DNA from 2 places in the Rhodococcus opacus B4 genome. Region 1 is predicted to be linked to the other one. Evidence: riboswitches for the same ligand, from Rfam matches in the RefSeq annotation. Region 1 holds a riboswitch; the other holds the start of a gene.

What was found. Region 1 has a riboswitch for cyclic di-AMP ahead of ROP_RS24975 (transglycosylase family protein). Riboswitches for the same ligand answer to the same signal wherever they lie in the genome.
Region 2: it holds a riboswitch for cyclic di-AMP, as region 1 does, so the genes downstream of both, ROP_RS04135 (NlpC/P60 family protein) here and ROP_RS24975 (transglycosylase family protein) in region 1, are expected to answer to the same signal.

Annotation. Positions count from the first base shown of each region.
Region 1 covers NC_012522.1:5,424,647-5,438,999, reverse strand. The annotation lists gene ROP_RS25000 (MFS transporter) at 1-765, shown strand, start outside; gene ROP_RS24995 (DUF2771 domain-containing protein) at 772-1,257, shown strand; gene ROP_RS24990 (cold-shock protein) at 1,321-1,731, opposite strand; gene ROP_RS24985 (hypothetical protein) at 1,901-2,140, shown strand; gene ROP_RS24980 (YccF domain-containing protein) at 2,185-2,559, shown strand; cyclic di-AMP (ydaO/yuaA leader) riboswitch at 2,797-3,010, shown strand; gene ROP_RS24975 (transglycosylase family protein) at 3,019-3,600, shown strand; gene ROP_RS24970 (hypothetical protein) at 3,667-3,855, opposite strand; gene ROP_RS24965 (helicase-associated domain-containing protein) at 3,916-6,234, shown strand; gene ROP_RS24960 (alpha/beta hydrolase) at 6,374-7,357, shown strand; gene ROP_RS24955 (LLM class flavin-dependent oxidoreductase) at 7,380-8,759, opposite strand; gene ROP_RS24950 (ABC transporter ATP-binding protein) at 8,771-9,505, opposite strand; gene ROP_RS24945 (ABC transporter permease) at 9,481-10,338, opposite strand; gene ROP_RS24940 (PhnD/SsuA/transferrin family substrate-binding protein) at 10,335-11,402, opposite strand; gene ROP_RS24935 (ROK family transcriptional regulator) at 11,689-12,900, opposite strand; gene ROP_RS24930 (LppU/SCO3897 family protein) at 13,048-13,797, opposite strand; gene ROP_RS24925 (DNA repair helicase XPB) at 13,971-14,353, shown strand, end outside.
Region 2 covers NC_012522.1:884,199-898,551, reverse strand. The annotation lists gene trpD (anthranilate phosphoribosyltransferase) at 1-387, shown strand, start outside; gene ROP_RS04145 (Lrp/AsnC family transcriptional regulator) at 397-672, opposite strand; gene ROP_RS04140 (DEDD exonuclease domain-containing protein) at 669-2,435, opposite strand; cyclic di-AMP (ydaO/yuaA leader) riboswitch at 2,893-3,057, shown strand; gene ROP_RS04135 (NlpC/P60 family protein) at 3,072-3,617, shown strand; gene ROP_RS04130 (C40 family peptidase) at 3,997-5,049, shown strand; gene ROP_RS04125 (peptidase MA family metallohydrolase) at 5,099-6,466, shown strand; gene ROP_RS04120 (glycosyltransferase family 4 protein) at 6,510-7,637, shown strand; gene ROP_RS04115 (AMP-dependent synthetase/ligase) at 7,697-9,508, opposite strand; gene ROP_RS04110 (polyketide cyclase / dehydrase and lipid transport) at 9,678-10,052, shown strand; gene ROP_RS04105 (SRPBCC family protein) at 10,204-10,641, shown strand; gene ROP_RS04100 (ArsA family ATPase) at 10,638-11,879, shown strand; gene ROP_RS04095 (hypothetical protein) at 11,876-12,274, shown strand; gene ROP_RS04090 (ROK family protein) at 12,327-13,340, shown strand; gene ROP_RS04085 (lysophospholipid acyltransferase family protein) at 13,471-14,226, shown strand; gene ROP_RS04080 (glycosyltransferase 87 family protein) at 14,240-14,353, opposite strand, start outside.

The DNA.
Region 1 (14,353 bases):
ACCCTCACGTACCACGGCGACGAACACCCGACCGAGGTGATCGGACGCACCCGCGTGCTGCAGCCCGAGGCCCCGGCCACCGCCAAGACCGGCAAACGCAGGCAACCGCTGGGCCGCGCGGTCATCACCGGGTTGTGGGGAAACAGCACCATCCGCGTGCTCACCGGGTTCCTCACGCTGTACATCGCGTTCGTCGCGAAGTCGAAGACCGACCACGAGCCGCTGGTCCAGGCCGCGATGCTCGGCCTGGTCGGCGCGGCCGCCGGCATCGGCAACTTCGCCGGAAACGCGGCGGGCGCCCGGATCAAGCTGGGCCGCCCGGCCCTCATCGTGCTGCGCTGCACGGGTGCCGTGTGGATCATCGCCGTCCTCGCCGCGATCACCGACAATCTCCTGACCGCCGCCCTCGCCACGCTCGTCGCGTCGGCCGCCAGCGCCCTGGCCAAGGTGTCGCTGGACGCGTCGCTGCAGCACGACCTGCCCGAGGAGTCGATCGCGTCCGGATTCGGAAGGTCGGAGACCGTTCTACAGCTGAGCTGGGTGGTGGGCGGCGCGCTGGGCGTCCTGCTGCCCACCGAATACTGGATCGGGTTCTCGGTGGTCTCCGCCGTCATGACCGTCGGGCTCGTCCAGACCATCCTCACGTACCGCGGCAGCACCCTCCTGCCGGGGCTCGGAGGAAAACGCCCCGACCTGGCCGAACAAGAAGTGACCGAGCACCTCTCGACCCACCGGGCCGACCGATCGACAGGAAATGTGAAGTAAGTGAGAATGCAGGCGCGAACCAAGAAGATCCTGGCACTGATCACGGTGGGCCTGGTGGTGGTCCTGGTGGCCTTCGTCGGAGTCCTCTACACACTGGTCCGCAACTCCTCGCCCCGCCTGCCCGAGATCACGGCCTTCGCGCACGACCGGGCCGAGCAGGTCGCCCCGCTCGGCTACTGCAACCTGTACCTCGAGGACTGCGAGACCGGCGACATCGCCGAACTCGACGTGCCCCCCGGCTCGTCGCTGCAGCTGTCGTTGCCGCCGGAGATCGTCGACGCGCCGTGGCGGATGCTGGTCGTCTACCAGGATTCTTCGGGCCAGGTCCTCGTCCAGGAACAGGCGCACCGCGCCGGCGAGACCCGCGCCGTGACCGTGCCCTCGTCGGACGACCTGCAACTGGCCGGCGTCGAGATCCAGCTGCCGTCCGCCGTCATCGACGAGCAGGGGCTCACGCAGGCCCGGGCCGCCTGGTCGATCAAGACCGCGTAGAACGGCACGCTCACGAAGAAGGGCCCCGCGCTGTCGCAGCGCGGGGCCCTTCTTCTCGGAAAATCAGCTGTCGAGCTCGCGTGCGACGGCGCGGACCACCTCGGAGATGCGCTGGGCGGTCTTGCGGTCGGGGTACTTGCCCTTGCGCAGGTCCGGCTGGACCTTCGCCTCGAGCAGCGTGATCATGTCCTCGACCATGCCGTGCAGTTCGTCCGGCGTGTGCTTCTTGGCGGACGGCTCCTTGCGCGCGGCGTTCTGACGCAGCGACGGCGCCGGGTCGAGCACCTTCAGGCTCAGCGCCTGGGGTCCGCGCCGACCGGCGGCCATACCGAACTCGACACGCTGACCGGCCTTGAGGCCCTCGACGCCCTCGGGAAGAGCGGACGAACGCACATAGACGTCCTCCCCCTCCTCCTGCGACAGAAAGCCGAAGCCCTTTTCGACGTCGTACCACTTCACCTTGCCGGTCGGCACCGCGTTCACCCGCTCATCACTTGGAGTGCAGTTGGTTGCACTTGGTATTGGTTGCACTTGGTATGCAAAACAGCGCGCCCCACCTCTGGTGCGGGACGCGCAGTGCCCACAGTCTACCTTGGACCCACCCCCTCCGGCATTCGGGTTTCCAGGCACTATCGTTGCTGGTGTGGCCCACGAATCGACTCCTTCGAGCACTCCTCAGACACCCCGGAGGGGCGACGGACTCCTGCGGGTCGCGCTCGCCCTCTTCGCGATCGGCTTCGTCGCGATCGTGGCGATCTTCCTGACCCCGGTGCTCTCCGATTCCGAACCGGGTCTCGTTCTCTACCTCATCGCCCTCGCCTGCCCGATCGGATTCCTCCTCGGAATCGTCGCGGCGCTGAGTCAGGGCAGACGCTCGCGCTGACACACCCGACCACCGATGCATTCCCGACCACCGAGGGGACGATCATGAGAATTCTGCTCAACATCATCTGGCTGATCTTCGGCGGTCTGTGGCTGGCGCTGGGGTACTTCGTCGCCGGGATCCTGTGCTGCATCCTGATCATCACGATCCCGTTCGGCATCGCGTCGTTCCGGGTCGGGGTCTACGCGCTGTGGCCGTTCGGGAAGACCGTGATCGACAAGCCGACGGCCGGGGTCGCCTCGCTGATCGGCAACGTCATCTGGTTCATCATCGCAGGTCTGTGGCTCGCGATCGGGCACATCGTCACGGCCGTCGCGATGGCGATCACGATCATCGGGATCCCGCTCGCCGTCGCGAATATCAAGATGATTCCCATCTCGCTCATGCCCCTCGGCAAGGACATCGTCGACGCTCCGTAACGCTGTGAGCTTCCTCACATAACGACCGGGTAACGGAAGGGCAACAGCTCGGGGATACGCGCGTCTCGCCCCCACTAGCTGGGAAGAGTTCCCGCGCGCCGAATGCGGCCCCGCAACAGGCGAAGACACTCCGCGTTATCAAATGGTGACACTGCGGCCTCGGCCCGTTACCGTCGTCACCGGCCGAGGAAACATCGGCCACGTCCGGCCCGCCGCGCCAAACCTCGTCCCGCGGGTACCGGAGTCCCGACGAAGCATTTCAGGGACGAGGACGGGGGACCCAAAGTCCTCCAGGGAACGCAAGTTTCCAGACGGACACCGGTCCGAATGTGCCTCGCACAGTCGGATCTTGGGGTGAAGCCAGACCCTCTCCAGCCAGGAGAGGCGAGGCCGGGCGACCTCTCAGCCCGAACCCGACAGCTGACCTCGCAGGCGCGTGTGGAGAGGATCTCGACCACTATGAGCGGACGCCATCGCAAGCCCACCACCACCGGCCGCACCGTCGCCAAGGTCGCCGTTACCGGCGCCATCATGGGCGTCGCCGGAGCAGCCTTCTCGGGCACCGCGAACGCGGCACCCGACTCCGACTGGGACCGCCTCGCGCAGTGCGAGTCCGGCGGCAACTGGGGCATCAACACCGGAAACGGCTTCCAGGGCGGACTCCAGTTCTCCCCGAGCACCTGGAACGCACACGGTGGAACCCAGTACGCAGCCACCGCCAACCAGGCCTCGCGTGAAGAGCAGATCGTCGTCGCCGAGAAGGTTCTCGACTCCCAGGGCTGGGGCGCATGGCCGTCCTGCTCCTCGAGCCTCGGCCTGAGCAGCGCACCCACCCAGCGCACCGCCCCCGCCACCGTGCCCGAGGCCCCCGCGGCGCCGGCACTCCCCGACATCACCGGCGGCGTCCCCAGCACCAACGGCACCTCGCAGTACGCGGGCGTCGTCGACAGCGCGATCGAGGCCGTCAAGGCCCAGGGCATCGCGATCGATCCCCAGATCCTGCAGCTCATCGACGCGAACAAGGGACTGCTCCCGCAGTAATCCCCGCACCTCACAGAAGAGGGGCCTTGCACCGATCCGGTGCAGGGCCCCTCTTCTGTCGCGTGGTCAGCGGTTGATCACCGTGTGCGGGTGCGCGTACGGCAACGACTCCGCCGGCAACGGGAACTCGGTGTCCTCGCCGAACGGGGACAATCCGCCCGCACGGGTCGACGACAGTTCGGTCACGGCGTGATCTCCATCGGCGGTTTCGGGCCACCCTGGATCCACGTACTGCTTCTTCGAATTGTTAGCCACGGTGCCATTTTGACAGGAGCATTCGGCGACGTACAGCCCAGGTCTCTAATCTGATAGTCGATGACCGACACCGACGACACCACCGCGAGCACCAACGGCACCGCAGTCTCCCCCCGCGGCGCCGCGACGCTCGCGGACTGGCTGGCCGCTCGAAGCGACGCCGAACTGACGGATCTGCTCCGGAGGCGCCCGGATCTCGCGGTCCCGCCGCCGGCCACGATCGCCGTCCTCGCCGGCCGCGCCGAGCAACGGGCCTCGGTCGCCCGTGCGGCCGACAACCTGACGTCCCTGGACTTCGGTGTCCTCGAACTCCTGGCACTGGGGCGTGCCGACGAGGTGCCCGTGCCCCGGGCCACCCTGCAGGAGGCGGTGGGGTCGCGGGCGACGAAGAAGACCGTCGACGCCACCCTCGACGGCCTGCGGTCCGTCGGGATCGTCTGGGGCGACAAGACGTCGCTGCGGATCGTTCCCGCCGTGGTGGCCGCCATCCCGTGGCGCGTCGGGCGCAGCGCCGAACCCGTCGAGACGCTCGACGAAGCCGGGATCACGGCAGCGCTGGCCGGACTGCAGACCGCCGAACGGGACATCCTCGAGACCCTGGCGAAGTCGAGTTCGATCGGGCGCACCCGGGACGCGGCTCCCGGGACACCTCCCGACCGTCCCGTTCAGCGGCTCCTCGCCGCCGGGCTGCTGCGGTGGATCGACGACGAGACCGTCGAACTGCCGTTCCAGGTGCGGCAGGTCCTGCGCGGGGAAGCTGTCTTCGACCCCACCTCGCTGGCCGCGCCCGGAGTGGCGGGCCGCAAACACAAGCCGGCCGACATCAACGCCGCCGCCGCCGGTGAGGCTCTCGAACTGGTTCGCCACTGCGAGGACGTCGTCAAGGCGCTCGGCGAGATCCCGGCACCGGCTCTGCGGGCGGGAGGTCTCGGGGTCCGGGAACTGCGGCGGATCGCCAAGACGTCCGGCATCGACGAGAACCGGCTGAGCCTGCTCGTCGAACTGCTGTCGGCGGCGGGACTGATCGCGAGCGGCACCCCGGACCCGGCCCCCACGACCGACACCGGGGAGAACTACTGGGCCCCGACCACCGCCGTCGACAACTGGCTGACCGCCCCGGTCGCCCGGCGGTGGCATGCCCTGGCCGCGGCGTGGCTGGAACTGCCGCGCATGGCGTGGTTCATCGGCATGCGCGACGCCAACGACAAACCGGTGGCCGCGCTGTCCGAGGAGGTGCGCGCGCCGTCCGCGCCGCGGGATCGGCAGGCGATCCTGGGGCTGCTGGCCGAACTGGGCAGCGGGCACTCGGCCGACCCCGCCGAGGTCAGTCGCCTGCTGGCCTGGCGCCGGCCCCGCTGGGGTGCCCGGCTGCGGGTCCACGCGGTGGAACGCACCCTCGAGGAGGCCGCGACCCTCGGGCTCGTCGCCCGCGGCGCGCTCAGCTCCCCGGGACGAGCGCTGCTCCACGGCGGCGACGCCGAGTCCGAGATGCACGCGTCGCTGCCCGAACCCGTCGACCACGTCCTCGTGCAGGCCGACCTCACCGTCGTCGCCCCGGGACCGCTGACCCCGGACCTGCTGGAGCAGATCACCCTCGTCGCGGACATCGAGTCCGCCGGTGCGGCGTCGATGTACCGGATCAGCGAGGACAGCGTGCGGCGCGCCCTCGACGTCGGGATGACGGCGGCCGAACTGCACAGCCTCTTCGCGACCCGGTCGCGCACCCCCGTCCCGCAGTCGCTGTCGTATCTGATCGACGACGTCGCGCGGCGCCACGGCCGGCTCCGGGCCGGTGTCGCGGCGTCGTTCGTCCGCTGCGAGGACCCGACGCTGCTCGCGGAGGTCCTGGCGTCACCGGTCGCTGCATCTTTGGCCCTGCGCGCGCTGGCTCCGACGGTGGCGGTGTCGCAGGCACCGCTGCGGGAAGTGCTGGGCGAATTGCGGGCGGCCGGGTTCGCGCCGGCGGGCGAGGACTCGTCCGGCGCCCTCGTCGACCTGCGCCCGCGCGGCGCCCGGGTCGTGACCCGGCGCAAGGCCCCGGCCCGCACCCCCGCCGTGGCCACGGATGCCCAGCTCGACGCCGTCGTCCGAACCCTGCGCGCCGGTGATCTGGCGGCGTCGGCCCGCGGTTCCGGCGGCATCCGGTCCGACGGGTCGCGGGCCAGCAGCGCCGCGACCATCGCCCTGCTCAACGCTGCGGCGCGGGAACGCTCCAGCGTGACCATCGGTTACGTCGACGCGCAGGGTGTGGCGACGCACCGCATCGTCGACCCGGTCAGCGTCGGCGGCGGCCAGCTCGACGCGTTCGACCCGGCGAGCGGCGCGGTCCGCCGGTTCACCCTCCACCGCATCACATCGGTCGCCCGCGTCGACCCGTGAGTACTCGTCAACCGCGGGACGTTAACAAGTACTCACAGCTCGGATAACGATTCCGCGCAAACGCCGAGGAATTCCGGGCCGCGCAATACCGTGTTGCTGGTATGTACCTGGCCGGGGACGACTTCCAGGAGGCAGAACCATGAGTGTCACAGCAACGAAGCCGTTACACGGTTGGTTACGGGGCGTCGTCCGGCTGATGATTGCGGTGGTGGTGCTGCCTCTCGCGTTCGTCCTCGTCGGCGGCGGGACGGCGTCCGCCGACCCGTACAGCCGTCTGCGCGAGCACTGGGTCGACGCACCCGGCGGGGTCGGGCAGATCAAGATCCGCATGTGGCTCGCGAACAACGGCAGCAACAAGGCCGTGTACCTCCTCGACGGACTCCGCGCCACCAACGACGTCAGCGGGTGGGAGCACGAGACCAACGCCGCGTGGTTGTCCGATCACGGGATCACCGTGGTCGAACCGGTCGGCGGACAGTCCAGCTTCTACACGGACTGGTACGCGCCCAGCAACACCAACGGGCAGCCGTACACGTACAAATGGGAGTCATTCCTCACCCAGAACCTGCCCGACTTCCTGGCGAACAATTACGGCATCAGCCGCACCAGCAACGCCATCGCCGGATTGTCGATGGGCGGCAACGCGGCGTTGATCCTCGCCGCCTACCATCGCGACCAGTTTACGTTCGCCGGGTCGATGTCGGGATATCTGAACCTGTCGGCGCCGGGCATGCGTGAGGCGATCCGCATCGCGATGCTCGACTCCGGTGGTTACAACGCCGACTGCATGTGGGGCCCGCCGTGGGATCCCGCCTGGCTGCGGAACGACCCGTTCGTCGCGGCGCCGCTGATGCGCGGGCTGCCGATGTGGATCTCGGCGGGTGCCGGCCTCCCCGGCCCGCACGATCAGCCGCAGTCCGCGATCGACGTCTTCAACGTCGGCACCGGCATGGGACTCGAGGCCATCGCGCTGGCCCAGAACCGTGCCTTCCAGGTGCGGCTCGACACCCTCGGCATCCCGGCGCACTACGACTTCCCGGCGACGGGAACCCACAGCTGGGGCTACTGGCAGGACCAGCTGTGGGCGATGCTCCCGATGATGAAGGCGTCGATCGGCGCGTAGGCCTGCGGCCCGTGAGTACTTGTCAACCGCGGGACGTTGATAAGTACTCACGGGGCCGGAGGCCATCCTTCTCGACCGCAAACTGATTTGCGGGCCGCGGCAGGCCGTAGTGCCCGCGCAACGTGGTCTCGGTGTAGTCGGTGCGGAACAGTCCGCGTTCCTGCAGGATCGGGACCACGGAGTCGACGAACTTCTCCAGCCCGGACGGCAGGACGGCGGGCATGATGTTGAACCCGTCGGCGGCGCCGTTGCGGAACCAGTGCTCGATCGTGTCGGCCACCTGGAGCGGGGTGCCCGCGAACGTGCGGTGACCTCGACCGCCACCGAGTCGCCCGATCAGTTGCCTGACGGTGAGCTTCTCCCGGCGGGCGAGGTCCACGATCAGCGTGTACCGGCTCTTCGCGCCCTCGATCTCGTCCTCGGACGGCAGGTCGTCGGGCAGTTCCTCGTCGAGCGGGAGTTGCTCGGGTTCGAGATTGAACCGCTGCGCCAACTGCTTCCGGGCGTATTCCGGCGAGATCAGCCGCTCCAGTTCGGCCTCGAGTTCACGGGCCTCCTCCTCGGTGTCCGCGATGACCGGCACGATGCCGGGCAGGATCAGCACCTGCTCCGGGTCCCTTCCCACTGCCGCGACGCGGTCCTTGACGTCGGCGTAGAACGCCTTCCCTTCGTCCAGGGTGGGCTGGGCGGTGAAGATGGCCTCCGAGTAGCGGGCGGCGAAATCCTTTCCGTCCTCGGACGATCCCGCCTGCACGAGCAGCGGGTATCCCTGCGGCGACCGCGGCACGTTGAGCGGTCCCCGCACCTTGAAGAACCGGCCCTCGTGCTCGATGACGTGGACCTTGGCGGAGTCGGCGTGGATCGCGACGTCCTTGTCCGCGACGATGGCGTCGTCCTCCCAGCTGTCCCACAACTTGGTGGACACCTCGACGAATTCCGCGGCCCGCTCGTAGCGGCTGCGGTGTGCGGGGGTGTCGTCGAGCCCGAAGTTCTGCGCGGCGTCGGCGCCGGCGGTGGTGACGATGTTCCAGCCGGCGCGGCCGCTGCTGACGAAGTCGAGGGACGCGAACCGCCGCGCCAGGTTGTACGGCTCGTTGTAACTGGTCGACGCGGTCGCGATCAGGCCGATCTTCTCGGTGGCCGCGGAGATCGCAGTGAGGATGATGGTCGGCTCCAGCTTGCCGCTCGGCCTGCGTTCCGGATTGCTGAACAGCACCGGGCTGTCGGCGAGGAACACCGAGTCGAACTTTCCGCGTTCGGCGGTCTGCGCCAGCGAGATGTAGTGCTTGATGTCGAGGTTGGCGTTCGGGTCGCTCTCGGGCAGGCGCCAGGCCGCCTCGTGGTGTCCGATCGCCATCAGGAATGCGTTGAGATGCAGCCGGCGCTGTGGTGACGAACTCATGGTGTAACTCCTCACTGTGCCGCTACCTCGACGCCGAGGGCGCCGAGCAGCGTATTGCGAAACTCGTGGAACTTGCTGTCGCCGAGCGCTCTCGGCCTCGGAATGTCGACGATCTCGTCGACGACGATCTGCCCGCGGTCGAGGACGAGCACCCGGTCGGCGAGCGCGATCGCCTCGTCGACGTCGTGGGTGACGAGCAGGACGGTCGGGCGGTGGCGGCGGATCAACTCCTGCAGCAGCGCGTGCATCTTGATCCGGGTCAGCGCGTCGAGGGCGCCGAACGGCTCGTCCGCGAGGAACAGCTGAGGCTCGCGGACCAGCGCCCGCGCCAGCGCCACCCGCTGCTGTTCACCGCCGGATAATTCACTGGGCCATGCCTTCTCGCGGCCGGCGAGCCCCACCTCCGCGAGGGCGGAGGCGCCCCTGCTCGTGCCGGTGCGGCCCAGCCCGAGCGTCACGTTGTCGAGCACCCGCAGCCACGGCAGCAGCCGTGAGTCCTGGAAAGCCACCGACACTTCCGCGGGCACGGTGAGCGTTCCGCCGCGGCCCTCGACGTCGTAGTCGAGGCCCGCGAGCGCGCGCAGCAGTGTGCTCTTGCCGGACCCGCTCTTGCCGAGCAGGGCCACGAACTGGCCTTCGGGAATGTCGAGGTCCAGGTGGTCGAGGACGGTCTTGTCGCCGAATCCGCGAACGAGGGACCGCACCTGCACGGCGGCGAGTTCTAGCCTGCGAGCGTCTTGCGCCATGACAGCGACCGCCTTTCGATGTAGCGGAGGACGGCGTCGGACAGCAGACCGAAGATGCCGTAGACGGCGAGCCCCACCAGAATCACGTCGGACTGGCCGTAGTTCTGCGCGTTGTACATCATCTTCCCCAGACCGGTCACCGCGTTGATTCCCTCGACGACGATGAGGGTGAGCCAGGCACCGGTCACCGAGAGACGCAGTCCGAGAAAGAATCCCGGCATCGCACCCGGCAGCACCACCTTGCGGATGAACGTGGCCCGGGACAGCCCGAGGATCTCGGCGAGTTCGACGTACCGGTTGTCGATCGACGTCAGCGAGTTGTGGGTCTGGATGTACATGTGGACGACGACACCGAGCGCGATGATCACGATCTTGAACGTTTCGCCGATGCCGAGCCAGAGGATCAGCAGCGGGATCAGGCCGAGCGTCGGGATGGCCCGTTTGAGCTGGATCGGCCCGTCGATGAGGGCGTCACCGGAACGTGTCAGACCGGCGACGACGGCCAGGGCCGTCCCGATCACCACACCGAACACGAACCCGACGGCGGCGCGGCTCAACGACGCGGCGATGTGCTCCTGCAGGATGCCGGTGGAGATCAGGTCGACGGCCGTGGTGACCACCGTCCACGGCGCGGACAGCTTTCGCGCGTCGATCATGCCCGCCAGGCTGCCCACCGCCCACACCGCGAGGAGAAGCAGCACCCCGGCCAGCCGGGAGAAGGGGAGACCCTTGCGCAGGCCGAGGCGGCGGATCTGCCGGTCGGCGGCGCCGGGCCTGTCGAGACCGGGGGCGACCGTACGGGCCGGTGCGGGCGCGGAGAGAATGCTGGTCATCGCTGCACACCGCCTCGGTATTCGGTCGGGACGGCGTCGGCGGCGACGGTTTCGAATCGGCGGTCGAACAGCTCGTTCGCATCGAATTCACTGAAGTAGCCGGCGTCGGAGAGCAATTGGACGGTGTCCTGCGTCCACTCGACGGCCGCGTCCCAGTTTGCCGGGTACGACGGCCGCTGCCCGACGGCGGCGACGATGCGCTTGCCGTCCTCGGCCGACACCTGCTCGCTCTCCACGTAGTACTTCTGGATCCACGCGTCCTGGTTCTCCCACGCCCAGATCTCCCCGCGGCTCCAGAACGGAATGAACGCCTTGATCGCCGCGGCCTTGGCCGGATCCTGCAGGACCTCCACCGGCGCCCAGAGCACGGTGAGCGCGTCCACCGCGTCGGTCTGCAACGCCTTCGCTCCGTCCGGACCGTACTGGTTCAGGTACTTCGTCACCGTCGGCTCCGACAGCGGCGCGACATCCACCTGCTTCGACTGCAGCGCGGTGAGGAACTGCGGGCTGGGCAGCTCGACGAGCTGGACGTCTTTCGTGGTCAGGCCCTGCGCCTTCAGCGTCCGCAGGATCACCACACCCTGCGCCTGCCCGGGCGAGAACGCGATCTTCTTGCCCCGCAGGTCCGGCAGTTCCGCGATGTCCGAGCCGGGGGCGGTGGCCAGCACGTACTGCGGCTGTTCCTTCTCCCGGACCGCGACGATCTTCGCGTCGAGCCCCGTGGCGTGCGCCTGGATCGGCGGGATCGCGGCATTGGTGGCCAGATCGACCGCGTTGCCGCGGAAGGCCTGGATCACGTCGGGTCCGGCGCTGACGTCCGGCCAGTCCGACACGGTGAACGGGAGATCGGCGGTCTGGTCGGTCGCCTCGAGCTGCAGCCGGGTGGTCTTGATCGACACGCTGAGCGAGGTTCCGTCCGGAACCTGATCGGGGACAGCATCATCGAGCGCGAGCTCGCCGGAGGAACCGGTGGAGCAGGACGCGAGCCCGAGCGCCACGACGCCGGCGAAGGCGGCGCGCGTGAGTCGCCGGTACCCGGCGGAAGACACGTGTGAACTGGACATGATTGATCCTTCGAAGGATGTGATCTCCGGTCGGGCACCCCGGGACTCAGTAGGTCGGGTGCCGCGCAGGAGCGAGAAAGGAAGAACGGAAGAATGTTTCGGCCGGCGTCAGGCCGGAGACGTCAGACGCGAGCCGGTCGCGAGCGGCGACAACAGGCACCGGAGCGACACGAGGTGGTACTCACGCTGTCGGACATCGAGGTGTTCACACCAATATCCTTGCGATCCAGCACAATCCCCGTCAACATTGCTTCCCACCGAATTAACTCCGGACCTGTGATGCGCGTCACGAGATTCCGGCCAGCGGCCGCACGAAGCTGGTGAGCGGCGCCCGGTAGAGCTCCGCGAGGATCACGGAACCGGCGGACACCGGCAGTGCCCGTCCCGGAAAGCTGGTGGGCAGCACGGACCACGAGGGATCGTCGCAGGTCGCCGACGACTCCGCGACCGCCCACCGTACTGTGTCCAGGCAACCGGGAATCCCGCTCACACTCTGGTCGCAGACGATGAGGACCTCCGGATTGAACAGATCCAGCAGGCGCGCCGCCACCACCCCGACACCGTGCGCGCGTTCGGTGAACAGGGCCAGCGCCTCCGGGTGCCTGCGACGGCCCGCGTCGAGAAGGTCACGGAAGATCGGCCGCTCGATGATGCCCAGCTCCATCGCCCTGCGCACCAGCACCCGATCCGACAGGGTGGCCTGCACACACCCGGTGCGCCCGCAGGCGCACTCCTCGGCACTGTTCTCGACGGGCACGTGCGCCACCGCGCCGGCCGCCGCGCGAGGACCGTGGTGGACTACGCCGCCGGTCGCGAACGCGGCGTCCACCATGTTCCCGACGAAGAGTTGCACCACGCTCTCCCGCGCCCTCGGTTCCCCGAACAGCACCTCGGCGTCGATGAGAGCGCGTGCGTGCGAATCCATCCGGACGTCCAGGCCAGTGCGGCGCTCGAGATCCGCGCGCACCGGGTACCCGTTCCATCCCGGGATCGGATGATCGCGCACCACACCCGATTCGGAGTCGATCCAGCCGCCCGCCGCGAAACCGACACCGATCGGAACCGCTGGCCCACCGTGCCGGACGGCCAGCGCCTCCAGGGTCGTCACGGCGTTCCGCAGAACCTCTTCCGGTCCCCGCCCGTAGTGCGGATCGCGGGACCGCGTCAGCACCTGCCCGCGCAGGTCGAGCAATGCGGTGGTCACGTGCGTGATCGCCAGATGGATGCCGTAGACGACGTAACGGCTGTCGTCGACGTCCACCGGCACGTGTGGCCGTCCGAGCCCTGTGGGACCCGCGATCTCCGGTAGTTCGCGCAGCAGGCCGTGGTCGACGAGCTGCGCGCTGGCCGTGGTCACCGTCGCGGGTGAGAGTCCGGTGACGCGGGCGATCGTGCTGCGTGCGATCGGCCCGCTGTCGAGGACCGTACGCAGCACCGTGCCCGCGCCGGCGCCGGAACGTCCGGCGCCGCGCCGGGTGACGGGCTGGGTTCGCGCCATCGTTCCCCCTCGCCGCGCGCAGTGATGTGGCCTGATCTCGAACGCTAGCGAAGGGGAACGTGCAGTTCAACGGACTCGATTCCGGAGATTTTAACTCCCTGTGAGTACTTGTTAACCGCGGGACGTTGATAAGTACTCACGGGGCGGCTAGCCACCGAGGTTGACCTCGATGCAATACGTGCGCTGGGGTTCGGAGAAGGCGATGGGGAATGCGGAGTCGAACTCGTTGCACAGGGTTTCGTCGTCCTGGCCGTCGGCGCGCCGGACGACCTTGACGGTCTGCATGTCGGAGCAGTCGGACGGCACGATCCGGCCGTCGTCCTCGAGCAGGTAGCAGGAGTCCTCGATCATGTTCGGGACGAGGCACAGCGTGGTCTGCACGTCCTTGTCCTCGCCGACGAGGGTGTAGGAGAAGTAGTCCTCCCCGCACTGGACGTCGCCGTCGTTCTTCTGCGCCACCTCGTACGTGGCCTCGCTGTCGGAGCAGTCCCGCTTCTCGTGTGAGGTGTCGGCCGCGGTGGTCGACGCGGACTCGAAGAACAGGCAGTCGCCGACGTCGAGGGCGTTCTCGTCGGCACTCTTGACCGCGTACACGCCGAACGCGGCGACGGCGGCGAGGATCACGACGGCGACAATCCCGAGAGTGATGAACAACCCTTTCCGCGACTTCTTCGGCTGCGGTGGGTACTGGCCGGGCGGGTACTGCCCGGGCCCGCCCGGCGGATACTGGCCGGGCTGCTGCGCGTACTGCCCCTGCTGGTAGGGCTGGTGCGGGTGCTGACTCTGCTGGTACGGCTGCTGCGGCCCACCCTGCGGGTACGGTTGCTGCGGGTTGTTCGGCGGTTCGCCGGGGACGCTCGGATCGGGTCGGTTCGGGTCGTCGGGGGGCTGGGTCATCGCGAGCCTCGTCTCTGGGTCGATCCATCCGGCTGCCCCTCAATTTAGGCCCCGACCGCCGCGGATGTGCAGGTATCGGCCCTGCCGGGGGCAGCGACGTGGCGCGCCGCCGCCCGGATCAGGACAATGGACAGGCTGGCTACATCCGGCACCGCATTTTCGAGGAGGCTTCCGTGACCGACGGACCGTTGATCGTCCAATCCGACAAGACCCTGCTGTTGGAGGTCGATCACGAACGAGCGAACGACGCCCGCCAGGCGATCGCCCCGTTCGCGGAACTCGAGCGCGCGCCCGAACACGTCCACACCTACCGCATCACGCCGCTGGCGCTGTGGAACGCGCGCGCCGCCGGGCACGACGCCGAGCAGGTGGTCGACGCGCTGGTCAACTTCTCCCGGTACGCCGTGCCGCAGCCGCTGCTGGTCGACATCGTCGACACGATGGCCCGGTACGGGCGCCTGCAGCTGGTGAAGAATCCCGCCCACGGCCTGACGCTGGTCAGCCTCGACCGCGCGGTCCTCACCGAGGTGACCCGGCACAAGAAGATCGCCCCGAT
Region 2 (14,353 bases), 4.5 Mb from region 1:
GGCGACGACGGCCTGGACGAATTGACGACGTCGACCACGTCGACCGTCCACATCGTCGCGGACGGCTCGGTGACCACCCGTGGATTCGACCCCCGGGACATCGGCATCGCGCGGGTGTCGCTCGACGAACTGCGCGGCGGCAACGCCGACGTGAACGCGGCGGTGGCGCGGCGACTCCTCGCGGGCGAGACCGGACCCGTCCGCGACGCGGTCCTGCTCAACGCCGCGGCGGCGATAGCGGCGTTCCGGGGTCTCGGCGGCCGCACCCTCGAGGACGGACTGTCGGACGGGCTCGCGACGGCGGCGCAGTCCATCGACAGCGGAGCGGCCGGAGCGCTGCTCGGGCGGTGGGCCGAACTCACGTCGGGCCTGGCCAGCAGCAAATAGCCGGCGGGCCTACTCGCCGATCGAGAAACCGGCTTCCACGTCGGCGCTCGAGTAGGACTGGAACGCGATGTGCGTCGCCGTCCGTGAGACGCCGTCCACCTTGTTGATTTCCTCGGTGACGACCTCCGCGATCTTCGCGTGGTCCCGCACCCGCACGATCGCGATCAGGTCGACGTCGCCTGCGCAGGAGTAGACCTTGTCGACGCCCTCGATGTCGGCGACGGCCTGAGCGGTCTCCGGGATGCGGTGGGCTTCGGCGTGGATCAGGACGATGGCGTTGATCATGATCGCCAGCCTAAGCGGTGGTCGGCGGAACCCGGTGCGGGTGGTCGGGTCTCGGCGTCCCGTGTCGACGCGCTGCCGGCGCGGGCGAGCGCGCACCACGCGGACCAGGATCCGGCGCCCCGCGCGGGTTCGCACCACCCCGAGGACGCGCTGACGATGCGGGTGTCGTCCTGGTCGAGCCAGCGCGCGAGCAGTCCGGCCTCCTCGGGGGACGCGCCGCGCAGCGGAGTCGCGTCGGGAACGACGGTCTCGGCCGTGAGGACGAGCGCGTCGACCACCGGCATCGGGTGGATTCCCCGCCGGGCGCAACCCGCGGACGCGAGGCGCCCGGAACGGATCACCGCGAACTCCCAGCCGCCCGTCGCGGCGGGGCGCGCGGCGACGAGCTGATCGAGGGCGGTGAGCGCCGCCAGGCGCTGCATCCTGCGCAGTGCGAGGACGACCTCCGCGGTGCGATCCCGCAGCCGCGCGGCGTTCTCGAACAACTCGCCCGCGGCCAGTTCCTCCACCCGCGCGCGCATCCGATGCAGCGGCGCGTCGTCGGCGCCGCGCAGGAAGAGCCGGAAGAGTTCCGGACCGGGGCGGTAGGCGTCCTCCGTATTGCGGCCGTGGACGGACGCGGGGCAGCGCCCGAGCTCGCGGGGCGGGCACTGCGCACCGTGCTCACGGCCCTTCGGTATGCGACTCGTGCAGGTGCGGAGAATGCAGTACTCGGCGAGGACGTCGGCGACGTCGACGGCGGTCGAGCGGGACCGGAACGGTCCGAGCGAATCGGCGGCCGGGGTCCGCACCACCGACAGCCGGGGGAAAGCCTCCGCGGTGAGCGTGATCCACCAGCCGCGCTTCGGGTACTTGGACCGCCGGTTGTACGGCGGCGTGTGGGCGGCGAGCAGCCGGAGCTCGCGCACCCCCGCCTCGAGAGCGTGCGCGCATTCGACGTGGTCGATCCGGGTGGTCAGCGCGACCATCTCCTTCATCCGGCCGCGCGTCTCTGAGCCGGTGAAGTAGTTGCGCACCCGGCGGCGCAGGTCGGTCGCCGTGCCGACGTAGAGGACCTCGTCGGACGGCCCGCGGAACAGGTAGACGCCGGGAGCGTGGGGGAGATGACTGGCGAGCGTGCGTTTGGCCCGCTGGTGGGAGGAAACGTCGGGTAGGTAGTCGACGAGCTCGGTGAGACTGTGCACTCCCTGGTTGCCGACCCGGGCGATGAGGGCGTGCAGGACGTCGACGGTGGCGCGGGCGTCGTCGAGGGCGCGGTGGGTGGGGGTGGTCCCGACGTCGAGCAGCCGGGCCAGCGACGACAGCTTCACGGACGGCGCCTCGTCGCGGGTGAGAACGCGCCGGGCCAGTTTGACCGTGCAGAGCACGGTGAACTTGGGCCAGGGGGTGTCGGTGGCCGCGGCGGCGGCCTTGAGGAATCCGGTGTCGAAGGGGGCGTTGTGGGCGACGAGCACCGCTCCGCGTGCGAACTCGAGGAATGCGGGCAGCACGCGCTCGATCCGCGGTGCGTCGATCACCATCGCGGTGGTGATGCCCGTGATCTCGACGATGTGCGGCGGGATGGACCGGCCCGGGTCGACGAGGGTGGCCATCTCGGCGATCACTTCGCCGCCGCGGATCTTCACCGCCCCGATCTCGGTGATGGCGTCCTCGCCCGGCCGCGCTCCGGTGGTCTCGAGGTCGACCACCACGAACGTGGTGTCCCGCAGCGGGGTGTCGAGTTCGTCGAATCTCAGCTGTTCGGGTACGCCGGGGACACTCACGGCTCAGAGCGTATGGACGGGCACCGACAGACCCGCCCGGGGAGCCCGGAGAGACGAGGATCACACTGCCCGTTCGAGGGCTGCGGCAGTGAGGGGGTCGGCGGTCCGGCGCGCGCCCGCGAACGGGGGTTCCGGGGTTGCGGCGACCGAGGGCCGCCGGTCCGGCGCGGAGTCCGGGCGGCGCCCACTCCACCCCCGTTGAACAGCGGGAACGCGGAGCGGTGCGCGAAAGGGGAGCGGCGGGGATTCGTGAAATGTCCACTCCCGCTGTCGAAGAGCGGACGGAAACATACCGCTTGTTATCCAGTCGTTACCGAATGCGGGTATCGCGCGCCCGCAGGCGCCGAAACGGCGCAAACGGACACTTTCCGCGTGTTCCGGTCGACATCGGGGTATTCCGTTTCGTAACCTTCCTGAGACCTAGCGGAGTCTCGCAGCCCCAACACCGGGGCAGCATCGCTAGTCACCGCCTAATCGGCCACTCGCGAGAGCGGTCGTACCGGGAACCCAAGTTTCTACTGGGGTGAATCCCGCCGGGACGTCCTCACGCACCGGTGGGTAGGGCTGATCTTCCCAGCCCGAACCCGTCAGCTAACTCGGTCGGCGGATGAATGGAAGAAACGGAGTACCCCTTTCGTGGCGTCACAAGTTTCCAAGCGGAATGTGCGACGGGCAGTCGTCGCCGGCGCGCTCGCAGTCGGAGCGCTCACCGCTACCGCGGCCCCCGCGGCCGCAGACCCCATCACCATCCCCGGTGTCGGAACCTTCGAGATCCCGGGTGTCGTCATCCCGCAGATCCCCGGTGTCCCGAACCTGCCCGCGCCCCCGGCGCCAGGCAGCACCGCAGGTGACAAGGCCGTTCAGGCCGCCCAGACCAAGCTCGGCTCGCCGTACGTCTACGGCGCCGCAGGTCCCAATTCGTTCGACTGCTCCGGACTGGTGCAGTGGGCGTTCAAGCAGGCCGGACTGAACCTGCCGCGCACCAGCTACGCGCAGGCGGCCGCCGGTACTCCGGTGTCGCAGTCCGATCTCCGCCCCGGCGACGTGATCTCCTTCTACGGCGGCTCGCACTCGGGCATCTACGCCGGCAACGGCAACGTGATCCACGCCTCCACCGAGGGGCAGCCGGTCAAGTTGGCGCCCATCGCGTCCATGCCGTTCGACGGCGCACGCCGCTACTGATCCATTCGCGAGGCGAGGCATCCACCGAGTCGAGGGCGGGGATGCACGGGGTAGCTTCGTAGGATCGCGCACGACCACGAGGGTGGGTTCGAACTCCGATTCGAACCCACCCTCGATGTCGTTGCGCCGCAGGCGGACAGCGTGTCGTTCGCCCGCCCGGTGACCGCCGCCACCCCGTCGTGACATGGGTGGACACAAACGTATGCCATTCCGTAACCTATCCGAGACCTTGCGAAGTCTTGTCGCGCCAACCGGGCGGCAACGCGGGGTCACCACCTCTTCGGCACTCCGCGGTCGCATCGGCCGGGGAAATTCCTGAGCCGCTCGTCGGACGACCGACGCGGCTGGTGGAGATCGACGATCGGAGAACCGCATTTCCGTGGCCTCACACAAGATGAAGCGCTCCCTCGGCAGCGTGCTGACAGCCGGAGTGCTGTCGGCGGCGCTCGTGTCGCTGCCCTCCGTCCAGGCGGGTGCGGACCCGGTCACCACCAACCCGACCGAGGCGCTGACCAAGCTCGGTGACCTGTCCCGGCAGTCGGAGCAGACGTCGGAGGCCCTCCACAACGCGCAGATCGATCTCGAGGCCAAGCAGTCGGCGCAACGCGACGCGGACGCCCGGCTCGCGGCCGACCAGGGTGTGCTCGACGAGGCCAACGCGCGCGTCGCCGTCTTCCAGCCCGTGGTGAACAAACTCGCCACCGCCAACTACCAGGGCGCCCGGACCAATCGCCTGTTCGCCGTGATGGTGAGCGACTCACCGCAGCAACTCCTGGACCAGATGTCCGCCCTGGACGCCATCTCCAACGACACCCGCAATCAGGTCGCGCAATTCCAGTCGGCCACGTCGGACGCCACCAAAGCGGCCGAGGCGTCGAAGCAGTCCGCGGATTCCGCGCGGGCGGCAACCGAGCAGGCCAAGGTGGTCAGCGACGATCTGCAACGCAAGCAGAGCGACCTGCAGGCGCAGATCGCCGACGTGATCAAGGCGTTCGGAGACCTCACCGGCGCCGAGCGCGACCAGCTGGCGGGCACGCCCTTTCCGCCCGGCTTCGACCCCGACACGATCCTCGCGCACCTCACTCCCGGCTCGGGCACGAGCGCGCTGCAGGCAGGCATGACCCGCATCGGCGACCCGTACGTGTGGGGCGCCACCGGACCGGACCAGTTCGACTGCTCGGGGCTCGTCGTCTGGGCGTACAAGCAGATCGGCAAGACGCTCCCGCGGTCCAGTCAGGCTCAGGCCAGCGGCGGCAGCCCGGTGTCCCGCGACGAACTCCAGCCCGGCGACGTCGTCCTCTTCTACAACGATGCGTCCCACGTCGGCCTGTACGCCGGAAACGGCAACATCCTCCACGCCTCGACGTTCGGTGTGCCGGTGAAGATCGAGTCGATGGCGAAGTTCCCCTTCTACGGGGCGCGCCGCTACTGACGGCGACCGTCCGGCAAGGGCACGCGGGCGTGCTCATACACTCACCGGCGTGCCCGCATCAGACCCGTCTCCCGCAACGGATCCGACCTCACGCCGTCAGGCGCGCCCGTGGGAGCTGGCCGCGCTGGCCGGACTCGTCCTCGCCGTCGTCGTCGTACTCGCGCTGACCGGGTTTTCTCGCGACGAGCGGGGCGCCGACGGGGCGGTCGGCGCGGCCCAGGCCGACACCGAGTCGCGTGCTGCGGCCGTCCAGGTGCTCCTCGACACGTGGGCGTCGGCGGTGCGGACGAACGACACGGCCCGGCTGTCCGGCCTGATGGATCGGGCGGCGTCGCCGGGCTTCCTGGCGGCCGAGACGCGCCGCGCGAGCAACGTTGCCGGGGTGGAATTCTCGGACTGGGGTTACGAGATCGCCGAGAGCCCCGAGACGGCGGTGCCGTCGAGTCTCGTCGACGCGCTCGGGGCCGACGAGGTGTGGGCGCCGGCCGTGCAACTCCGCTACGCGATCGCGGGGGCGGACGAGAGCCCCACCCGCAAACCGGTCGCGCTCGTCGTCGCCCGCCGCGGTGACAGCTGGGCACTCGTCAGCGACAGCGCCACCATGGACGGCGACCGGCGCACCTGGCGCGGACCGTGGGACTTCGGAACCGTCGTGTCGCGCCGCGTCGACACCGGCGACGGCCGGACGTCGGTGGTGCTCGGGCACCCCGAGAACGTCACGATGGTGGACCGGCTGGCGGAGGAGCTCCCCGCCGCAGTCGTCAACGCCACCCAGCTGTGGGGTTCGGACTGGGCGGGCCGCGCACTCGTGTGGGTCGCGGGTTCGCAGGACGAGTTCACCGCCCTCGTCGGTTCCGACCACGACGGGCGCGGCATCGCCGCCGTCGCCATCTCGGACGCCGTCGACCCCGGCGCCGGCGCGGCCACCGGGCAGCGGATCGTGTTCAGTCCCTCGTCGGCGGACCGGCTCACCGACGTCACCCGGCGGGCGATCCTGCGACACGAACTCATCCACGTGGCGGCGCGCGCCGAGACGGTGGATCGCTCACCGATGTGGGTGCTGGAGGGCTACGCCGAGTACGCCGCCTACCGGGGAACCGGTGAGCCCGCACGACAGATCGCGCCGGCCCTGACCGCACAGGTGGGCGCGGAAGGCCCGCCGACCGGATTTCCCGAGAACACCGACTTCTCCGAGTCCGGCGAACGCGGCTCCGTCGCCTACGAGACCGCATGGTCGATCAACGCCTTCGTCGCGGAGCAGTACGGCGAAACGAAGCTGACGGAGCTGTACCGGACGCTGGCCGTCGGGGAGTCCGATTCGGACACGATCGACGCACGACTGTCCGACGTCCTCGGTGTCGACGCCGCGCAGTTCCGGGACCGCTGGACCGACTGGGTGGGCGCTCACCTGGGGTGACCCTGCGTCGCCGACCGCGCGGCCGACCGCCTACGGTGATCCCATGCGCCGAACCCTGTTGGTGACGAACGATTTTCCACCGCGACCCGGCGGAATTCAGTCGTACCTGCACACCTTCGCCAAGCACCTTCCCGCCGAGGACCTGGTCGTCTACGCCCCGCGCTGGCGCGGTGACTCGCACGTCAAGTTCGATGCACGGCAACCGTTTCAGGTCGTCCGTCACCCCACCACTTTGATGGTGCCCACACCGTTCGTCGCGCGCCGCGCCACCAGGTTGCTCGCCGAACACGACTGCACCGGCGTCTGGTTCGGCGCAGCGGCCCCCCTCGCACTGCTGAGTTCGACGCTGCGGCGCGCCGGAGCGGAACGGGTGGTCGCGAGCACCCACGGCCACGAGGTCGGGTGGTCGATGCTCCCCGCCGCCCGCCAGGCCCTCGGCCGGATCGGCGAGGGCACCGACGTCGTCACGTACGTCAGCCGTTACACACGCGGCCGATTCGCGTCCGCATTCGGCGCCGGCGCGGCACTCGAGCACCTGCCGCCCGGAGTCGACACCGACCTGTTCACTCCGGACAGCGGCGCGCGGTCCGAACTGCGGTCCCGGTACGGGCTGGGCGACCGGCCCACGATCCTGTGCCTGTCCCGGCTCGTGCCGCGCAAGGGCCAGGACATCCTCATCAAGGCGCTCCCGACCGTCCGCGAACACATCGACGGAGCCCTTCTCGTGATCGTCGGAGGCGGACCCTACGAGGACCGCCTCCGCTCCCTCGCACGCTCGGCCGGCGTCGAGGATCACGTCGTGTTCACGGGAACGGTGCCGTCCGCGGAGTTGGCGGCGCACCACACGATCGCCGACGTGTTCGCGATGCCCTGCCGCACGAGGGGAGCGGGACTCGACGTGGAAGGCCTCGGCATCGTGTTCCTCGAGGCGTCGGCCTCCGGGGTCCCGGTCATCGCCGGACAGTCCGGCGGTGCCCCGGAAACGGTGCGGCAGAACGAAACCGGAATGGTCGTGGACGGCACGTCGGTGGCCGAGGTCGCGCGATCGGTGATCGCGGTGCTGTCGGATCGCGACCGGGCGGCGGCGATGGGCGCCGCAGGCCGGGACTGGGTCAAGGCCCAGTGGCGATGGGACGTGCTCGCCGCCAAGCTGCAGTCCCTCCTGGCGTGACCGCCCCGTGAGTACTTCTCAACCGCGGGCGGTTGAGAAGTACTCACGAGCCGCGGGCACTATTTGGCGTAGAGGGCGGCGATGTCGTCGGCGAAGCTGTCGTGCACCACGTTGCGCTTGAGCTTCATCGTCGGCGTGAGCTCGCCGGTTTCCTCCGTGAAGTCGACGGGCAGGACCCGGAACTTTTTGATGGCCTCCGCGTGCGACACGAGCTTGTTGGCCTCCGCGACGGCCTCGTCGATCTCGGCGGTGAGGTCGGCGTCGGCGAGCAGGTCCGCGACCTTCGTGCCGGCAGGCTTGCCGTTGCGCTCGTTCCACGCCGGCAGTGCGTCGGCGTCGATGGTGATGAGCGCGCCGATGAACGGCTGCTGGTCGCCGACGACGATGGCCTGGCTGATCAGCGGGTGGGCACGCAGGTGATCCTCGAGCTGGGCGGGGGAGACGTTCTTGCCGCCCGCTGTGACGATGATCTCCTTCTTGCGTCCGGTGATGGTGATGTAGCCGTCCGCGTCGACCGAACCGAGGTCGCCGGTGTGGAACCAGCCGTTCTGGATCGCGTCGGCGGTCGCGTTCTCGTTGCGCCAGTAGCCGCCGAAGACGACGGGCCCGGACAGCAGGATCTCGCCGTCGTCGGCGATGCGAACCGAATTGCCCGCGAGGGGTTTGCCGACCGACCCGACCTTCTGCTCGCCGATCGTGTTGACGGCGAACGCGGCGGACGTCTCGGTGAGGCCGTAGCCCTCGTAGATGGTGATGCCGATGCCGCGGAAGAAGTGGCCGAGGCGGGCACCGAGCGGGGCGCCGCCGGAGATCGCCAGCTGGCACCTGCCGCCGAGCGCGGCCCGCAGCTTCGAGAATACGAGCTTGTCGAACAGTGCGTGCTTGGCCTTGAGGACCAGTCCCGGGCCGCCGTCGTCCTGGGCCTCGCTCCACGCGATGGCCGTCTCGGCGGCGGCGTCGAAGATCTTCCCCTTGCCCTCGCCGTGGGCCTTGGCGCGGGCGCTGTTGTACACCTTCTCGAACACCCGCGGCACGGACAGGATGAAGTCCGGGCGGAACTCGCCGAACGTGGGGACGAGGTTCGGGATGTCGCTGGTGTGCCCGAGTGCGGCGCCGGCGTCGAACGACGCGATACTGACCGCGCGCGCCAGGACGTGCGCCATCGGCAGGAACATGAGGGTGCTGACGCCGGGCGTCTTCAGCAGGGTGCCGAGGCTGGAATCGAGGATGCCCTTGGACTCGGCGATGAGGTTGGCGTGGGTGAGCTGGCAGCCCTTGGGCCTGCCGGTGGTGCCGGACGTGTAGATGAGGGTGGCCGGATCGCTCGCCTGCAGGGCGGCGACGCGGGCCCGGACCTCGGACTCGGGAACGTCGGCACCCCGTTCGGTCAGTTCTTCGACGACGCCGCGGCCACTCTCGGACGCCTCGATCCGGTAGACACCGCGGAGTGCGGTGGCCTCGGCGGCCACCGCCTTCACCGTGGCCGCGTGCGCCGCGTTCTCGACGACGAGGTCGATCGCGGCGGAGTCTTCCAGAATCCAGCGGACCTGCTCGGCGGAGGACGTCTCGTAGATCGGGACGGTGACGCCGCCGGCCGCCCAGATCGCGAAGTCGACGAGCGGCCACTCGTAGCGGGTGGCCGACATCAGGGCCACCCGGTCGCCCTGCTGGACGCCGATGGCGATGAGCCCCTTGGCGACCGCGGTGACCTGCGCGGCGAACTCGGCGGCCGTGACGTCGGTCCATCGTCCGTCGATCTTGCGCTTGTACACGACCAGCGTCGGATCGGCCGCGGCATGGGCGAACACCGAGTCGACCGCGGACGCGTCCTCCGCGATCGTGAACGACTGTGGCGCGCTGAACTCGGGCACGAAAACCTCCGACACTGAAAATACTGGCGAGTAGGATTGTCGTCGCCAACTTTAGACCTTCCCCCGCCTGCTTCGCCTCCTGCCCGAACGCGGGTGGTCAGGGCCCTGCCCGCGCAGTGCCGCGGAACCCCGCTGCCACCGTCGGCGGCCGTATGTGAAGCTTGTCGCCGTGAGCAGCATTCAGGTCGCAGACCAGACGTTCATCGCGGCCCCACCGCAGCAGGTCGCGGCGGCGATCGCACCGCCGGCCCGGTGGCGCCGGTGGTGGCCCGACCTCACCCTCGCCGTCCGCGAGGACCGTGCCGAGAAGGGCATCCGCTGGACCGTGGCCGGACCTCTCACCGGGACGATGGAAGTGTGGCTCGAGCCGGTGCTGGACGGGGCGATCGTGCACTACTTCCTCCACGCCGAACCGGCGCGCAGCGAACCCGCCCCGGATCTGGCCGCCCTCAACCGCCGCAGGCGCGTCGAGGGCAAGGTGATGTCGTTCGAGGTGAAGAAGGAACTCGAGGCCGGTCGCGCCCCGGGAGAACCGCCGTCCTGAGCCCGTTCCGGCCGTCGCGGCGGGGTCGGCATTGTGTCCGGGCGCCGGAATCGTGTGTGATAGTCGGGCACCACACAGACATACGGAACCGGCAACGGCGTGGCCCCGCGATCGAGGGCGGGTCGGCCAGGCGAAAGGAAGCGTTCACTCCATGCCCGAGAGGACCAAGAGGTCGATCAGTATCGAGGCGCCGCCCGCCCGGGTGATGGATGTGATCGCCGACTTCAACGCCTACCCCGCGTGGGTGGCGGCCGCGAAGTCCGTCGAGGTCATGGAACCCGGAAAGAACGGCCGCGCCGACCGGGTGCGTTTCGTGCTCGACGCGGGCATGGTCAAGGACACGTACGTACTCCGTTACGACTGGGCGCCCGACGGCAAGTCGGTCAGCTGGGAACTCGAGTCCGGTGAGATCCAGAAGTCGCAGTTCGGTTCGTACGTCCTCGAGGACGAGCCGGACGGCGGCACCACCGTCACGTACGAGCTCACCGTCGACCTCACCATTCCGATGATCGGCCTGTTCAAGCGCAAGGCGGAGAAGGCGATCACCGACACCGCGCTCAAGGAACTCAAGAAGCGGGTGGAAGGCTGAGCAGCGAGGGCCGTACGGGACCTGCGCGGGTCCAGTTCTTCGTGGGGAAGGGGGGCGTCGGTAAGACGACGCTCGCGGCCGCGACGGCACAGGCGGCGGCCGAGTCCGGGAACCGGACGCTCCTCGTCTCGCTCGACCAGGCGCATTCCCTCGCCGACGTGGTCGGGATCGCCGCCGCCCACGACATCGTGTCCGTGACCGACACCCTCGACGTCCTCGAACTCGACACCCTCACGTTGCTGGAGAACAGATTCCGCAGCCTGGCAGCGGTTCTCGCGGCCGCGGGCACGCACGACCACGGCGCCCAGTTGTCCGCGCTCGAACCGGAGGAGCTGACCGGGCTGCCCGGCGTGCAGGACGTGCTCGGTCTCGGCGAGATCGTCCGGTTCGCCACCGAGGGCGAGTACGACGCCGTCGTGGTCGACTGCCCGCCCACCGCGGACTGTCTCCGGACGCTCGCCGCGCCCGCGATGACCCTGGACTACCTCGAACGGGTGTGGCCGCAGCACCGCCGCATCGCCGCGCTGCTGGGTTCCGACCCCCGGCTCGTCATGCTGGTGTCGCTGATCGAACAGGTCGTCTCAGCGGTCGGCGAGGTCCGGGAGTTGCTCGCGAATCGTGCGAAAACCACTGTGCGACTGGTGACGACACCGGAGCGCGTGGTGCTGACGGAGACCCGGCGCACCGTCGCGGTGGCCGCGCTGTCCGGTCTGCGCATCGATGCGATCCTCGTGAACAACCTTCTGCCGCACTTCGATTCGCCGGCAGGACACGACGATCCCGGTGTGGCATGGTTGATCAGGCGGCGGGCACTGCAGCAGCGGGTGCTCGCCGAGCTGACCGCCTCCGCGGGCACCACCGTGATCCTCTCGGTCACCCGGTCGGTGACGGAGCCGGTAGGGTGGGCCGATCTCGGCGGTATCGCGCGGGAGTTGTACGCCGACGACACGGACGCGGTTGCGGTGTTGGGGAAGAACCCGCCTGCTGTGCGGGTGGGGCTGGAATCGGGGGCCGGTGTGGATTCTGTGTACACGATGCGGATGTATCTGCCGCTCGTGAACCCGTCGACCCTCACGTTGGGGCGGGTGGAGGACGACTTGGTCGTGGGAGCGGAAGGCGTGCGCCGCCGGGTGCGCCTCGCCTCGGTCCTGCGCCGGTGCGTCGTCGCGGGCGCAGAACTCGACGGCAGCGATCTGGTCGTGCGCTTCACGCCCGACCCTCAGGTGTGGCCGGTATGAACGACGACCACGCGCAGCTGCTGGCGGAACTGCGGGCCCTGGCCGAGACCGCCCTGGACCGTCTCGAGCCGATCCTCCAGCGCGCGGCGGCGCCGCACGCCGCGGCGGACGCCCAGGGAGCGGCCGAAGGCACCGGCCCGTGGTCGGGTTGCGCGTGGTGCCCGGTGTGCGCGCTCGCTGCCCTGATCCGCGGCGAGCAGCACGACCTCGTCACCCTGCTCGCCGGCCAGGCGTCCGTGCTGATCGCCGTGCTGCGGCAGGTCCTCGACGAGCACACCGACCACGACCCTCCGGGCCCCGGTGCTCCGGAACCGGGGCCGGGCGACGGTGGCGGAACACCCGGTCCGGACGGCGGCCCGGCATTCGAACCGATCACCGTCACGTTCAAGCGCTGACGGTGCCCGCCGCCGGCCGGATCGGCGGACTCGCGCACGTCGGCGATCCGGCATGGGCACAATCATCTTCATGAGCACAGGCACGGGCAGCGATCGCACCCCCGGCTCGGCGCTTACCATCGGCATCGACGTGGGCGGAACGAGCATCCGTGCGTCGGTGGTCGACTCGGCCGGTGAGGTGCTCGACTCGCTTCAGTCGCCGACCCCGGCGTCGGCGAAGGCCCTGGAGAACGGTCTGGACCGGGCGGTGCGGGAACTGTCCGCGCGGCACGACGTCGCCGCGGTGGGGCTGGCGGTCGCCGGGTTCATCACCCCCGACCGCACGACGGTGCGGTTCGCACCGCATCTGCCGTGGGTGGGTGCGCCGGTCGGCCGGGACCTGGGGCAGCGCCTCGGCCTGCCGGTGATTCTCGAACACGACGTGAACGCCGCGGCCTGGGCCGAGCACCGGTTCGGTGCGGCGGCGGGCGGCCGGAACGTGGTGATGCTCGCGATCGGCACGGGCATCGGCGCGGCGCTCCTCGCGGACGGCCGCCTGTACCGCGGCAGCCACGGCGTCGCACCCGAACTCGGGCACATCCAGGTCGTCCCCGGCGGTCGCCCCTGTGCGTGCGGCAAGCACGGGTGCTGGGAGCGGTACTGCAGCGGGACGGCCCTCGTCGACACCGCGATCGAACTTCTCGCGGCGGATCCGGCGCCGTCGACCGTCCTGGCGCGGGAGGTCGCGGTCGATCCCGGAGTGCTGACGGGCAGGCGGATCGCCGGCGCCGCACAGGACGGCGATCCGCTCGCGCTGGAGACGATGCGGGACTTCGCCCGGTGGCTCGGAGTCGGCCTGGCTCTCATCGGTGACGTGTACGACCCGGATCTCGTCGTGATCGCCGGCGGAGTCGCGAGTTCGTCGTCGCTGTTCATCGACGAGGCCCGCGAGCACTATGCCGCGCTGACGACGGGCGCCGGGCACCGGCCGCTGGCCCGGATCCGGCCGACCCAGCTGGGGGAGGCGGCGGGCATGATCGGGGCGGCGGAACTCGCGCGTGCGGTCCTGCCCGATCGGGTGGGTTGACGCCCGGCCGATCGCTGTAAACCTGCAGAGTGTGATGTTGTGCGGGCCTCCCGGCCGTGTGTAGCGACCCTCACCCGCCCGAAGTAGAGTCGAGCCGAACGAAGCTTGGGTTGTGAACGGGAGGGACGCCATGTGGTACTGGCTCTTCAAGTACGTGTTTTTGGGGCCGGTTCTCTGGGGGTTGGGCAGACCGACCGTGGAGGGTACGGAGAACATTCCGGCGGAGGGCGGCGCCATCCTGGCGAGTAACCATCAGGCCGTGCTGGATTCGTTCTTCCTGCCGTTGCGTGTGCCGCGGAGGATCACATTTCTCGCCAAGAGCGAGTATTTCACCGGGACGGGACTCAAGGGTGCGTTTCAGCGCTGGTTCTTCTCGGTGGTCGGTCAGGTGCCGATCGACCGGACGGGCGCCGACGCCGCGCAGGACGCATTGAACGCCGGCTTGCGCGTCCTCTCGCAGGGCAAGCTGCTCGGCATCTACCCGGAGGGCACCCGGTCGCCCGACGGCCGCCTGTACAAGGGCAAGACCGGTCTGGCGCGCATGGCGCTCGAATCCGGTGTGAAGGTCATCCCGGTCGCGATGATCGGAACGGAGAAGGTCAACCCGATCGGTTCCCGGGTGTGGCGCCCTGCGAAGGTCACCATCCGCGTCGGCGAGCCCATCGACTTCTCGCGGTTCGAGGGGATGGGCGGCAACCGGTTCGTCGAGCGGGCCGTCACCGACGAGGTCATGTACAAGCTGATGAAGCTGTCGGGGCAGGAATACGTCGACATCTACGCGGCCACCCTGAAGAAGAAGGCCCCCGCCGCGGACGGTGCGGCTCCCGTGGCACCGGCGAACGATGCGAGCACCGTCACGCGACTGCCGGACACCCGGGCGAGCTGACCGCCGCGACCCCTCAGCCGACGGGGACGGTGAGATCGTCGGAGGTCTCCGACCGACCGTCCTCGTCGGGCTGGGCTGGGCGGGTGCGGAACGCGACGATGGCGACCAGCACCACGGCGAGCCCCCA